Regions from separate parts of the Streptomyces durmitorensis genome, predicted to be linked through region 3. Evidence: riboswitches for the same ligand, from Rfam matches in the RefSeq annotation. Region 3 holds a riboswitch; each other region holds the start of a gene.

Region 1 (4,203 bases), 4.9 Mb from region 3:
GCGATGGCCGTCCGCTTCCGCTGGCCGTAGGAGAGCAGATGCGTCGGCCGGTCCGCCAGGGCGCTGATGTCGAGCGCGGCGAGCGCCTCGGCGACCCGCGCCCGGACCTCGGCGTCGGAAAGACCCAGGTTCAGCGGCCCGAAGGACACGTCCTGCTCGACCGAGGCCGCGAACAGCTGGTCGTCCGGGTCCTGGACGACCAGCTGCACGGTGGTGCGCAGCCGGGTCAGACCCTTGCGGTCGTACGTCACGGGGGTGCCCCCGAGCGTCAATCCGCCCTGGTCCGGGCGGAGTCCGCCGCTCAGCAGCCGCATGAGGGTGGTCTTGCCGCTGCCGTTGCGGCCGAGGAGCGCAAGCGCGCGCCCCTCGGTGACGTCGAAGTCCAGGCCGCTGAGCACGGTGGGCCCTTCTTCGTACGCGTAGGAAGCGGCGCGCAGAGCGACCAGGGTCTCGCTCGCCTCTCGCTCGCGAGGAGCGCTCGGCTCGCTCATGGAAGAAGCCTTTCCAGTACGAGGGTGAGGGCCACCAGGCCCGTGAGGAGTACCGCGCTGACGGCCACGAAGCCCCGGGAGACCCTGGCGTCGGGCACGAGCACCCGCAGGGTTCCGTCGTAGCCACGCCCGGCGAGCCCGGCCTGCAATCGCGTCGCCCGGTCGAAGGCCCGCACGAACGCGGTGGCGCCGAGGCCGCCGAGGGAGCGCCAGGTGGCGGCCCGGGTGGTGTGGCCGAGGCGCGCGGCCTGCGCCTGCCGGATCCTGCTCATGGAGTCCAGGAGCAGGAAGCTCATGCGGTACATGACCAGGGCGACGTCCACGACCGGCGCCGGTACGCCCGCCTTCACCAGGCGGGGCAGCAGATCCGACATCGGTGTGGTGAAGGCGAAGAGCAGGACACCGAGCGAGGCCGCCGAGGTGCGCAGGAGCAGACCGCCGGCCCGCGCGGGGCCGCCGTCGGCCAGCGTGACGAACCCTTCGGGCCCGCCGAGTTGCACGATCAGGGTCAGGGCGCCGGTGACGCAGAAGCCGAGCGGCACGCGGTAGGCGCGCCACAGTTTGCGCGGCGGCACACCGGCGGGCCCGAGCAGCACGACGAGCGCGGCGACCAGGACCAGGGCGGCACCCGGCCAGGGCGGCAGGGAGACGGCAAGGACGGTGAGGCCGAGCCCGAGCACGGCCTTGTCCACGGGATGGCGGCGGCGCCAGCGACTGCTGTGCGCCGCCGCGTCGATGGGGAGCACGCCGGGTCAGACCTGCTCGGTCTCTGGCCGGGCGCCCTCCGCATCGGTTGTCTGCTCCGTGGGGGCGGATGCGGGGGCGGGTGCGGGTGCGGGTGCCTCCTGCGACCGTGCGATCTCCGCGCCCTGCCTGCGTCCCTTGCGCAGACCGAAGTAGTACGCGAGGACGCCCGCGCCCAGCGCCGCCTGCAGGGCGAAGAGCGCCGACTCGACCTCCCCGGAGGGGGGTTCGTACAGCGGCGAGAACCAGGGTTCGTAGTCCGGATTGATCTCGGTGATCGCGGTCTCGGCCTGGGCGTCGGCCCCGGCGAACGGCTCCTTCTCGTCGTCGCCGAGACCGAGCGCCAACGGCAGTACCGCGAGCGCGGCGACGATGAGGAGCAGCAGAGTGTTGATCTTCGCGTTCCGGCTCATCAGGCGCTGGCCCCCGTCTCCGTCGTCGTCTTCTCCGTCGCCGCGGTCTCCTCCGTCGTCGCGGTCTTCTCCGTCGTCGCCGTCTCCGTCGCCTTGGTGGCCGACCGCTTGCCCTGGAGGAGCACGCCGAGCCGCGTCAGCTCACCCTTGCTGGACTGCACGAGCAGCCGCATCACGATGACGGTGAGCAGTCCCTCGCTGACGGCCAGGGGGATCTGCGTGACGGCGAAGATGCCGCCGAACTTGCCCAGGGCGCCGATGAATCCGCTGCTGGGGTCGGGGAACGCCATGGCCAGCTGGACGCTGGTGACGCAGTACGTGGACAGGTCGGCGACGAACGCGCCGAAGAACACGGCGACCATGAGCGGCACGTCGTACCGCTTCAGGAGCCGGTAGACGGCGTATCCGGCCCATGGCCCGACGATCGCCATGGAGAACACGTTGGCGCCGAGCGTGGTGAGCCCGCCGTGGGCGAGCAGCAGGGCCTGGAACAGCAGGGTGATGGTGCCGAGCACCGTCATGATCGGCGGCCGGAACAGGATCGCGCCGAGCCCGGTTCCCGTCGGGTGCGAGCAACTGCCCGTGACGGAAGGGATTTTGAGTGCGGAAAGGACAAATGTGAAGGCACCGGAGGCTCCCAGGAGCAGGGTGCTCTCCGGGTGCTCCTTGACCTCACGGGTCAGGGAGCGGACTCCGTGGACGACGAACGGCGCGGACGCTACGCCCCAGGCGATCGCGTGCGCCGGTGGGAGGAAACCCTCGGCTATGTGCATGGCTAAGCAGACCCTCTCCAGCACCTCGTGGATGGACAACGTGCCTTGGCCGGTCTCCTGGCTGACGGGTCGTACCGACCGGACTCCGCCTTCCCGGGTGCGTGAGCACCCAGTGGCTGCCGCGAGGGCTGGAGCCGGACTTCCCGATCACAGTGGCGAGGGCCGCACCGGCATCACACCGGATTTCCCGTTCACCAAGGCGTGGTGACCTTAGTGCGCGACCGAGATTCCTGACAACTTGCGGGACCACCGCAGCTGTGGCACGCGCGAGCGCACACGACCAGGGCGTACGCCCCTGGTCAGCCCCTGTGCCCGGTGCGTGCACACCTGGCGCGCGCCACGCCTTCTTCGGGCGTCGGGGAGCGGGTGGAGGGTCAAGAGTGCGTGAAGCCGGGCTGTCGCTTCTCGACGAAGGCGGCCATCCCCTCCTTCTGGTCCGCGGTCGCGAACACGGCGTGGAAAAGGCGGCGTTCGAAGCGGACGCCCTCCGCGAGGGTCGTCTCGAAGGCGCGTGACACCGCCTCCTTCGCCATCATCGCGACGGGCAGGGACATCCCCGCGACGGTCTCGGCGACGGCGAGTGCCTCGCCGACGAGATCACCGGCGGGCACCACCCGGGAGACGAGCCCGGCCCGCTCAGCCTCGTCGGCGTCCATGGTCCTGCCGGTCAGACACATCTCCATGGCCTTGGCCTTCCCCACCGCTCGGGTCAGCCGCTGCGAGCCGCCGATGCCGGGGATGACGCCCAGTTTGATCTCGGGCTGTCCGAACACGGCGGTGTCGGCGGCCAGCAGGATGTCGCACAGCATGGCCAGCTCGCAGCCTCCGCCGAGCGCGTAACCAGAGACGGCCGCGACCGTCGGCGTGCGCAGCGCCCCGAGCCGGTCCCAGGCGGTGAACCAGTCGCTGAGGTACATGTCCATGTAGCTCTGGGGCCGCATCTCCTTGATGTCGGCCCCGGCGGCGAACGCCTTCGGTGATCCGGTGAGGACGATGCAGCCGATGCCCGGGTCCCGGTCCAGGTCAGCCGTCGCGGCGACGATCTCGTTCATCACTTGGAGGTTGAGTGCGTTCAGGGACTTGGGGCGGTCGAGCGTGAGCAGCGCGGTGCGGCCTTTCCGCTCGATGCGGATCGTCTCGTACGACTCCGTGGCCTCAGCCGTCTCCGCGGTCTCCGCGGTCTCCGTGGTCTCCGTGGTCTCCGTGGTCATGCGTCGTCCCCGTCCCCTGCCTTGTGGTGCCTGATGGTGTTGACGATCCCGGAGAAGTCCTGGTCCGCTCCGGCTCCCTGCGCGTAAGTGGCGTACAACTCAGCCGCCTTGAGGCCGAGTTGGGCGTCGATCCCACTGGCTGCAAGGGCGTTGGCCGCCAGGCCGAGGTCCTTGGCCATCAGCGGGGCGGCGAACCCGGGGCGGTAGTCGCGGTTGGCGGGGCTGCCCGGGACGGGGCCCGGCACCGGACAGTTGACGGTCAGGGCCCAGCACTGGCCGGACGCGGTCGACGCCACGTCGAACAGGGCCTGAGGGGAGAGGCCGAGGCTCTCGCCGAGTACGAACGCCTCGCTCACCGCGATCATCGAGACCCCGAGGATCATGTTGTTGCAGATCTTCGCGGCCTGACCCGCGCCGGGCCCGCCGCAGTGCACCGCCTTCCTGCCCATGACCGTCAGGAGCGGCTCGGCCTCGGCGAACTCGGCTTCGCCGCCGCCCGCCATGAAGGTGAGCGTGCCGGCCTCGGCGCCCACCACTCCCCCGGAGACCGGGGCGTCCAGCGTCCGCATCC
Region 2 (4,203 bases), 4.8 Mb from region 3:
GGGTGCCGTACGACTGGACCCAGCCGTGCTGCGTGGCGAGGTAGCCGGTGAGCTGCTCGGCGAAGTACTGCACCATGTCGTTGCGTTCGGGCTCGCCGTGCACCAGGACGTCGATGCCCGCCTTCTCCTGGAAGGCGAGGACCTCGCGGATCTCGTTCTTGATGCGCTCCTCGTAGCCGGACGTGTCGAGACGGCCCGCACGCAAGTCGGCGCGTGCCGTGCGCAGTTCGGTGGTCTGGGGGAAGGAGCCGATGGTGGTCGTGGGCAGCTGCGGAAGGCCGAGCCGGGTCCGCTGGGCCGCCGCACGCTCCGGGTAGGCGTGGGCGCGGCGGGCGTCGGCGCCGGTGATCGCGGCGACGCGGGAGCGTACGGCCGGGTCGTGGGTGAGGGCCGAGCCCGAGCGGGACGCCAGGCCGGCGCGGTTGGCGGACAGTTCGGCCGTGATGGCGCCCGTGCCCTGGGCCAGGCCGCGGGCCAGCGTGGCGATCTCGGCGGTCTTCTGGTGGGCGAAGGCCAGCCAGCGGGCGATCTGCGGGTCGATGTCCCGTTCGGCGGTGGCGTCCAGCGGGACGTGAAGCAGGGAGCAGGACGCGGAGACGTCGACCCGGTCTGCGAGGCCCAGAAGCGTGCCCAGTGTGCTGAGGGACTTCTCCAGGTCGTTGATCCAGATGTTGCGGCCGTTGACGACGCCCGCGACCAGACGCTTGCCGGGCAGCCCGCCGACGGCGGCGAGATCCTCCAGCTGGCTCGCGGCAGCCTCGGTGAAGTCCAGGGCGAGGCCCTCGACCGGCGCCTTGGCGAGCACCGGAAGCGCGTCGCCGAGCCTGCCGAAGTACGAGCCGACGACGAGCTGAGGGCGGTCGGTGAGCGCACCGAGATCGCGGTAGGCGCGGGTGGCGGCGTTGAGCTCGGCCGGGGTGCGGTCCTGGACCAGGGCGGGCTCGTCGAGCTGCACCCACTCGGCGCCCGCGGCGCGCAGGTCGGCGAGGACCTCGGCGTAGACGGGCAGCAGGCGGTCCAGGAGGGTGAGCGGCTCGAAGTCGGCGGCCACGCCGGGCGCGGGCTTGGCGAGCAGCAGATAGGTGACCGGGCCGACGAGCACCGGCCGGGCCACGAGGCCGAGCGCGATGGCCTCCGTCAGCTCGGCGACCTGCTTGGCGGAGTCGGCGGTGAAGACGGTGTCGGGGCCGAGCTCCGGCACGAGGTAGTGGTAGTTGGTGTCGAACCACTTGGTCATCTCAAGGGGCGCCACGTCCTGCGTGCCGCGAGCCATCGCGAAATAGCCGTCGAGCGCGTCGGTTTCGACGGCCTCGCGGTGCCGCTGGGGGACGGCGCCGACCATGACGCTGGTGTCCAGGACGTGGTCGTAGTACGAGAAGTCGCCGGTCGGCACTTCGTGGATGCCTGCGTCGGCCAGGTGCTGCCAGGTGGACCGGCGCAGTTGCGCCGCGGTGTCCCGGAGGGCGTCTGCGGTGACGCGGCCCTTCCAGTAACCCTCGACGGCCTTCTTCAGTTCCCGGTTGGGGCCCTGGCGGGGGTAGCCGTACACGGTGGCCCGTGCTGCCGCGGCTGCGGGCTTCGCTGTCACGGAAATCTCCTTCGCGAGATGACTCCTGAGATCCCGGGACGGGACACGGACGCGAAGGGATGACGAACCGGATGGACCGAACGCGTGCCCGCGGCACGGTGCTCCACCTGATCTGACGCCGACCCGCCCACGAGGTCACCGGGATGTCCGTACGTGAGGGGTCACGTACGGGCAACGGGCAGGTCTTCGGACTCGCGGGCACACCTGCCGAGGCAGGTTCCTACTGGCCGTCGCTTCCCGGATCCGCGCTCGGATCCAGTGCGTATGACGGCGGTCGTTCCCACTCACCGCTGCGGGGCAGTCCCGGATTCCCACCGGGTTCCCTCTTACGACGCGTCTGCCTGGCGGACAGGGCGAACCAGCTGCACAGGTCAGGCTAGAGGGTGTTCGGCCTCCTGGGCAGTACTGATCACATTTCGGACCGTGAGGTGAGACACGGACCCCACCCGGATCCACACGTGCGGGGACCTGGATCAGCACATGAGGGCGCGCGGAACAGATCACCACTCTGTTCCGCGCGCCCGCTCACAGCAGCCGCGGGCCCCTCGGCCCGGCGGCGGACCCGGGCCCCTCAGCCCCGGTCGTAGGTGTGGAACCCGCGGCCGCTCTTGCGGCCGAGCAGCCCCGCCTCCACCATGCGCTGGAGCAGCGGCGGCGGGGCGTACAGGGGTTCCTTGAACTCTTCGTAGAGCGATGCCGCGATGGAGGCGACCGTGTCGAGGCCGATCAGGTCCGCCAGCTTCAGCGGCCCCATCGGGTGGGCGCAGCCCAGCTCCATGCCCGCGTCCACGTCGGCGGGCGTGGCGAAGCCGGACTCGGTCATCCGGATCGCCGAGAGGAGGTAGGGGACGAGCAGCGCGTTCACGACGAAGCCCGCTCTGTCCTGGGACCGTACGACCGTCTTGCCCAGGGTGTGCGTGGCGAAGTCCTCGACGGCGGCGACGGTCCGTGCGGCCGTGTGCAGCGAGGACACGACCTCGACCAGGGGAAGCACGGGGGCGGGGTTGAAGAAGTGCAGCCCGAGGACACGGTCGGCACGCCGGGTCGCCATCCCCAGACGCATGACCGGGATGGAGGAGGTGTTGGTGGCCAGGATCGCTTCGGGGTCCTCGACGACCTTGTCCAGGGTGGTGAAGATCTCCGTCTTGGCCGCAGTGTCCTCCACGACGGCCTCGACGACGAGCTGGCGGTCGGCCAGGTCGTCGAGGCTGCCGGTGAAGACCATGCGGGCCAGCGCGTCCTCGGCGCCGATGCGGTCCAACTTGCCGCGCTGGACGGCGCGTTCGAGCGACACGGTGACCCGCTCGGCGGCGGCGCGTGCGGCGAGGGCGTCGGCCTCGCAGACCACGGTGTCCAGGCCGGCGCGGGCACACACCTCGGCGATCCCGGCGCCCATCTGGCCCCCGCCCACCACACCGACCCGCCGGATGGCCATGGTCATGACTGTCCCTCCGGGCGGCGCACGAGGTGACGGCTGTAGGCATCCGTGGTGAAGAACGCGGGCAACTCCCGTGCCAGGGCTGTCCGTTCGAAGAGGCCACGGACTTCGTCGAGAGGGGCCCACGGGTACTCCGCGCCCAGGGCGGCGAGCTCGTCCTCCACCAGTTCGAGGACCGTCGCGCGATCCACGACCCGGTGGCGCAGCCACTGCCAGATCTGCACCCGGGCGATCTCGGCGGTGGCGGCGTCCTCCATCAGCCCGTACAGGTCGACGGCTCCCTGCCCGTGCAGCCACGCGGCGAAGTAGCGCAGGGCGACAGCGATGTTGGTGCGTACGCCCTCGGACGTCGGTGGCGCGCTGATGCGGCGCACGGAGAGCAGCCGGGCCGCCGTCACCTCGACGTCGTCGCGGGTGCGGTCGATCTGATGCGGGCGCGTGTCGAGCACCCCGTCGAACACCGCGCGGCAGACGGGCACAAGGGCGGGGTGGGCGACCCAGGAGCCGTCGAAACCGTCCTCGGCCTCGCGCTCCTTGTCGAGCCGCACCGTGGCGAGGGCCGCCTGGTGGGCGTCCGGGTCCTTGCCGGGAACGTGGGCGGCCATGCCGCCGATGGCGTGGGCGCCGCGCTTGTGGCAGGTGCGGACGAGGAGTTCGGTGTACGCGCGCATGAAGGGGGCCGTCATGGTGACCTTCGCCCGGTCGGGCAGCAGGAAGTCGGTGCGGTGGCCGAAGGTCTTGATGAGGCTGAAGAGGTAGTCCCAGCGGCCCGCGTTGAGGCCGGAGCTGTGCTCGCGGAGCTCGTAGAGGATCTCCTCCATCTGGAAGGCCGCCGTGATGGTCTCGATCAGGACGGTGGCGCGGATCGTGCCGCGGGGGATGCCGAGGAGGTCCTGGGCGAGCACGAACACGTCGTTCCACAGCCGGGCCTCGTCGCGGTTCTCCAGCTTCGGAAGGTAGAAGTACGGGCCGTGTCCGGCGTCGATCTGCCGCTGGGCGCAGTGGAAGAAGTAGAGCCCGAAGTCCACGAGCGATGCGGGCGCGGGCCGCCCGTCGATCAGCAGGTGCTCCTCGGTCAGGTGCCAGCCGCGCGGGCGGACGACGATGGTCGCGACCTGCTCGCCGAGCCGGTAACGCTTGCCCTCCGGTGTGCTGAAGTCGATCCTGCGCTCGATGG
Region 3 (4,203 bases):
GTGTCGGGCCATGAGAAGCCGGCGGGGCAGCCGGCCGGGCACGGGCGATTCCTCACCGGGGTCGCCTGGGCGCTGCTGCTCGTGGGGCTCTGGCTGTGGGGCAGCGAGATCACGGACGTACGCGGCGGTGTCTCGGAGCCCACGACCGGTGACGTCGCCGCGGTGGGGCGGCCGTTCGGTGTCGAACTCCCGGACGCGCACAAGCCGTTGGGCGCCGCCAAGCCGCAGCGCGTGGATGTCCCCTCGCTGAAGGTGCGGGCACCCGTGGTCGTCCGCGGGCTCGATCAGGACGGCGCCATCGATCCGCCGCCGTTCGAGGAGGCGGGCTCCGTCGGCTGGTACGGCGGCGGTACGCGCCCCGGCGCCGCGGGCACCTCCCTGTTCGTCGGCCACGTCGACACCGAGACGCGCCCCGCGGTCTTCTACGACCTCAGCGCCATGCGGCCCGGCGAGAAGGTCCGGGTGGCCCGCGACGACGGCTCGGTCGCGGAGTTCACCGTGGACGACGTCCAGGTCCTCAGCCGGGACCGCTTCGACGCGAAGAAGGCGTACGGCCCCCACGAGGAGGGCCGCGCCGAGCTGCGCCTGATCACGTGCGGCGGCACGTTCGACCGGGCGAGCAAGACGTACTCGGCGAACGTGGTGGTGTCCGCCTACCTCACCGGGGTGGGGCGGTAGGGGTGGCGCCGGGGCGCGAGGGCACTCCCGCCGTCCTCGCGCCCACGGTGGCACCCCTGGCGGCCCCTTCCCGGAAGGACCGCAGGCCAAGGCCTCCGAAGACCGCCGCGAACACGGCCCACAACAGGGCGTGCGAGGCGACCGAGAGGACGCGGAAGTCCCACAGGAGCGTCGCGTCCACCGGGACCGGGTCGGGGTTGTCCGGGAGGAGGAAGAGCGCGGTGAGGACGGCGACCGTCGTGAGGGCCGCCGCGATCTGCCTCGCCGGTACGGATCTGGCCGTCAGGCGTACGTACACCTGCCGGGCCAGGAACATGCCGAGGACGCCGATCGCGACGGAGGCGAGCCACAGCGCCTGCCGCTCGCCGACCGTGCCCGAGTCGCCGACGCCCGGCGGGTTCGCCGGGTAGCGCAGACCGGGCAGCAGGGAGACGGCGAGGAACGCGGCTCCCGCGAAGGCGAGGGCCCGCGGCCATGGGCTCGCGTGCGGGTCGCGGCGGTGCACCAGGGCGTACGCCACGGCGAAGAGGACGCCGATGGCCAGACCGGCGACGACCGCGGAGACCACGAGCCCCGCGTGCTGGGTGGAGCGCGTGAACAGCTCCTCGTGGTGCTGTGCCGCCTGAGCGGCGCCGTGCGCGTGCTCCTCGGCCGCCGCGCGCTTCTCCTCGGCGCGGATCGCCCGGTCCATCAGCGGCTCGGTGAGGAGCAGGGAGAAGAGACCGGCCGCGAGGCCCGCCGCTCCTCCCGCCACGAGACCGCGGCCGAGCAGGGGCAGGACAGGTGAGGACGGGGGAGGCGGGGGAGAGGACGCAGGGGATGGCATGGCGCCGTGTCCGTCCCCGGTCAGTGGCACGGGGCACCGAAGAGGTGCCTGCCGTCGTGGGCGAACTCGTGCAGATAGCTGCCGGTCGCGGAGATCAGCGAGCCGTTGTCGAAGAAGACCGCGTAGAGCGCGATCAGCGCGACGATGACCGCGGCCGAGGCGATGAGCCAGTCGCGGGTGTGGACCGTGGCGGCCTGGACCGCCGTCCTGTCGGTGCCCGATGCTGCGGTGTGCAGTGACATGTCGAAGGGCCTCCTCTGGGGTTTCCACGCCCCGAAGCAGGAGTACGACGGCTCAGTTCCTGACTTCCGCACCCCAGGCTGGCGTGCGGTCACAGTGGCGGGCCCGCCCCGGAATCGCACCGGGTTCCTGTCAACCATCGCCTCGATGTGTGGACTTGTCGCCCGGAGAGTCCCAGTTGGTCATGGACACTGTCAATGGAACCTGTATCAGGACAACCCGGCCCGGTCGGCGGCCCGCTCCCCCCGGAGCCGTCGACCGGGCTGGTCCTCGACCGCGCGCGCACGAGCTGCGGGAGTAACCCGGCGCCGGCGCGGGAGGTTCGGTGACCAACCCCGCAGTGCGGGATGGACGATCAGGCCGGGGGCTTGGGCCGTTGTGACGACTCTAGAACGGATGAGCGCTGGAGCCTAGGGGTGGATTGACGCCAAGTCGTGATCCGATTCCTCTCTGTGATCATCGCAGGTGATGATGGTCCTCGGAGCGGCCGTCAGGAAGGTTCGGACCAACTGCCGCGCAGTGCGGCGTCGTCGAGCGATCCCTTGATCACTTCGGTGGCGACCACCTCCATGACCAGCCGTTCTCTGCGCGCGTACCGCCGCAGCGCGTCAAAGGCCTCGTCGACACCGGTGTGCCAGCGTTCGGCGAGTATGCCCTTGGCCTGTTCGATGCGTATACGGCTGGTCAGAGCGCCCTGGAGCTGTATCGCGAGAACCCGATACTCCGTGTAGGCACGGTGGTTGTGCAGGCCTACCGCTGCGGCGTCGGCGATCGCCTGCGCCAGACGCAACTCCCCGTCGGTGTGGCGGGTCCGGGAGTTCTCGGGCACGAAGACGTTCAGCGCGCCGAGCAGTGTCTCGCGCTGCCGCAGCGGGACCGCGTACGTCATCCCGATGCCGCGGCGGCGGGCCAGCGCCGTGAACTCCGGCCAGCGGTCGGCGGGTTCGTCCGCCGCGAGCCGCACGGGCGGCACCGCGAGGCCCGTGCCGAGGCTCTCCACGCAGGGCCCACCGCTCTGCTGGGCCCCTAGCAGGTCGAGCGCCAGGTCCCGGGGGTGGCCCCCGGCGGCCACCCCCGGCGTGCCGGTGCCGTCGAAGATGACGCCGGCGGCAGTGGCGTCGAGCAGCTCCACGCAGTGGCCCGCGACCCGGCTCAGGTAGCGCTCCGGGTCGAAGTCGTCGTCCAGAGTGTTGGTGGTCTCCACCAGGACTTCGGCCAGCCGTAGTTCAGAGGTGTGATCCCGCATGATCTCCTCCCCAAGAGCGCCACCCCGCGCACTGCGCCTACCCCCGGGCGCCGGGCTGTAACAGGTATCCAACAGCTCTCCGCAGCGGACGGGCGGGCCTCGTGGGCCGGGAGTGCGTATGTCAGGATTGAGAATCGGACAGTGCACCCAAGGGGGAGTGGATGTACCACAAAGGCACCGGCCGCGGTCATCGGATCGCGGCCCGGGGGGTGAAGGCTGCGGCGGCGTTTGCGGGGGCTGCGCTGCTGCTGTCGGGGTGCTCCTCCGATGACGGTTCGGGCAACGAGGAGTCGTCGGGGAACCCGGTCGAGCAACAGCCGAAGGGCACCGACCCGTACTGGGTCAACCCGGACGGCAACGCGGCCAAGCAGGTCGCCACGTACGAGAAGGACGGCAAGAAGGACGACGCCGAGCTGATCCGCAAGATCGCCGAGCAGCCCGTCGCGGAGTGGATCATCCCGGAGAACGCGGAGGACCAGGCGCGCGGTTTCACCGAGGCCGCCCAGAAGGCCGACCGTGACGCCCTGTTGGTCCTCTACAACATCCCGCACCGCGACTGCGGCCAGTACTCGGGCGGCGGCGCGGCCGACGGCAACGCCTACCGCACCTTCATCGACCAGGTGGCGAAGGGCATCGGTGACCGCAACGCCACGGTCATCCTGGAGCCGGACGCGGTGCTCCACATGGTCGACAACTGCACGCCGGAGGAGTTTCACGAGGAGCGGTACGACCTCCTCAAGGGTGCCATCGAGAAGCTCAAGTCCCTGAAGAACACCAAGGTGTACCTGGACGCGGGCAACGCGGGCTGGAAGAACCCCGACTCGCTCTGGGAGCCCCTGAAGTGGTCGGGCGTCGAGCAGGCCGACGGCTTCTCGGTGAACGTCTCGAACTTCCAGACGACCGAGGCCAGCACGGAGTTCGGCAAGAAGCTGTCGGCGAAGATCGGCAACAAGCCGTTCGTCATCGACACCGCGCGCAACGGCAACGGCGCGTACACCAAGGGCAAGGACACCTGGTGCAACCCGCCGGGCCGCGCGCTCGGCGAGGCGCCCACCACCAAGACCGATGACCCGCTGGTCGACGCGTATCTGTGGGTCAAGCGACCCGGTGAGTCCGACGGCACCTGTCGCGGTGGGCCCAAGGCGGGGGCCTGGTGGCCCGAGTACGCGCTGAAGCTGGCGGAGGGCGCCAAGTAATAGCGCGAGTCACTTAA

The links. Region 3 has a riboswitch for cobalamin ahead of M4V62_RS26620 (CbtB domain-containing protein). Riboswitches for the same ligand answer to the same signal wherever they lie in the genome.
Region 1: it holds a riboswitch for cobalamin, as region 3 does, so the genes downstream of both, M4V62_RS05185 (energy-coupling factor ABC transporter permease) here and M4V62_RS26620 (CbtB domain-containing protein) in region 3, are expected to answer to the same signal.
Region 2: it holds a riboswitch for cobalamin, as region 3 does, so the genes downstream of both, metE (5-methyltetrahydropteroyltriglutamate--homocysteine S-methyltransferase) here and M4V62_RS26620 (CbtB domain-containing protein) in region 3, are expected to answer to the same signal.

What each region holds. Positions count from the first base shown of each region.
Region 1 is NZ_CP097289.1:1,084,887-1,089,089, forward strand. It holds gene M4V62_RS05170 (energy-coupling factor ABC transporter ATP-binding protein) at 1-491, opposite strand, end outside; gene cbiQ (cobalt ECF transporter T component CbiQ) at 488-1,237, opposite strand; gene M4V62_RS05180 (energy-coupling factor ABC transporter substrate-binding protein) at 1,244-1,648, opposite strand; gene M4V62_RS05185 (energy-coupling factor ABC transporter permease) at 1,648-2,421, opposite strand; cobalamin riboswitch at 2,452-2,635, opposite strand; gene M4V62_RS05190 (enoyl-CoA hydratase) at 2,796-3,632, opposite strand; gene mmsB (3-hydroxyisobutyrate dehydrogenase) at 3,629-4,203, opposite strand, start outside.
Region 2 is NZ_CP097289.1:1,097,252-1,101,454, reverse strand. It holds gene metE (5-methyltetrahydropteroyltriglutamate--homocysteine S-methyltransferase) at 1-1,588, opposite strand, end outside; cobalamin riboswitch at 1,749-1,966, opposite strand; gene M4V62_RS05230 (3-hydroxybutyryl-CoA dehydrogenase) at 2,160-3,029, opposite strand; gene aceB (malate synthase A) at 3,026-4,203, opposite strand, start outside.
Region 3 is NZ_CP097289.1:5,943,120-5,947,322, forward strand. It holds gene M4V62_RS26610 (class F sortase) at 1-678, shown strand; gene M4V62_RS26615 (CbtA family protein) at 659-1,504, opposite strand; gene M4V62_RS26620 (CbtB domain-containing protein) at 1,525-1,746, opposite strand; cobalamin riboswitch at 1,779-1,900, opposite strand; gene M4V62_RS26625 (ANTAR domain-containing protein) at 2,235-2,990, opposite strand; gene M4V62_RS26630 (glycoside hydrolase family 6 protein) at 3,152-4,186, shown strand.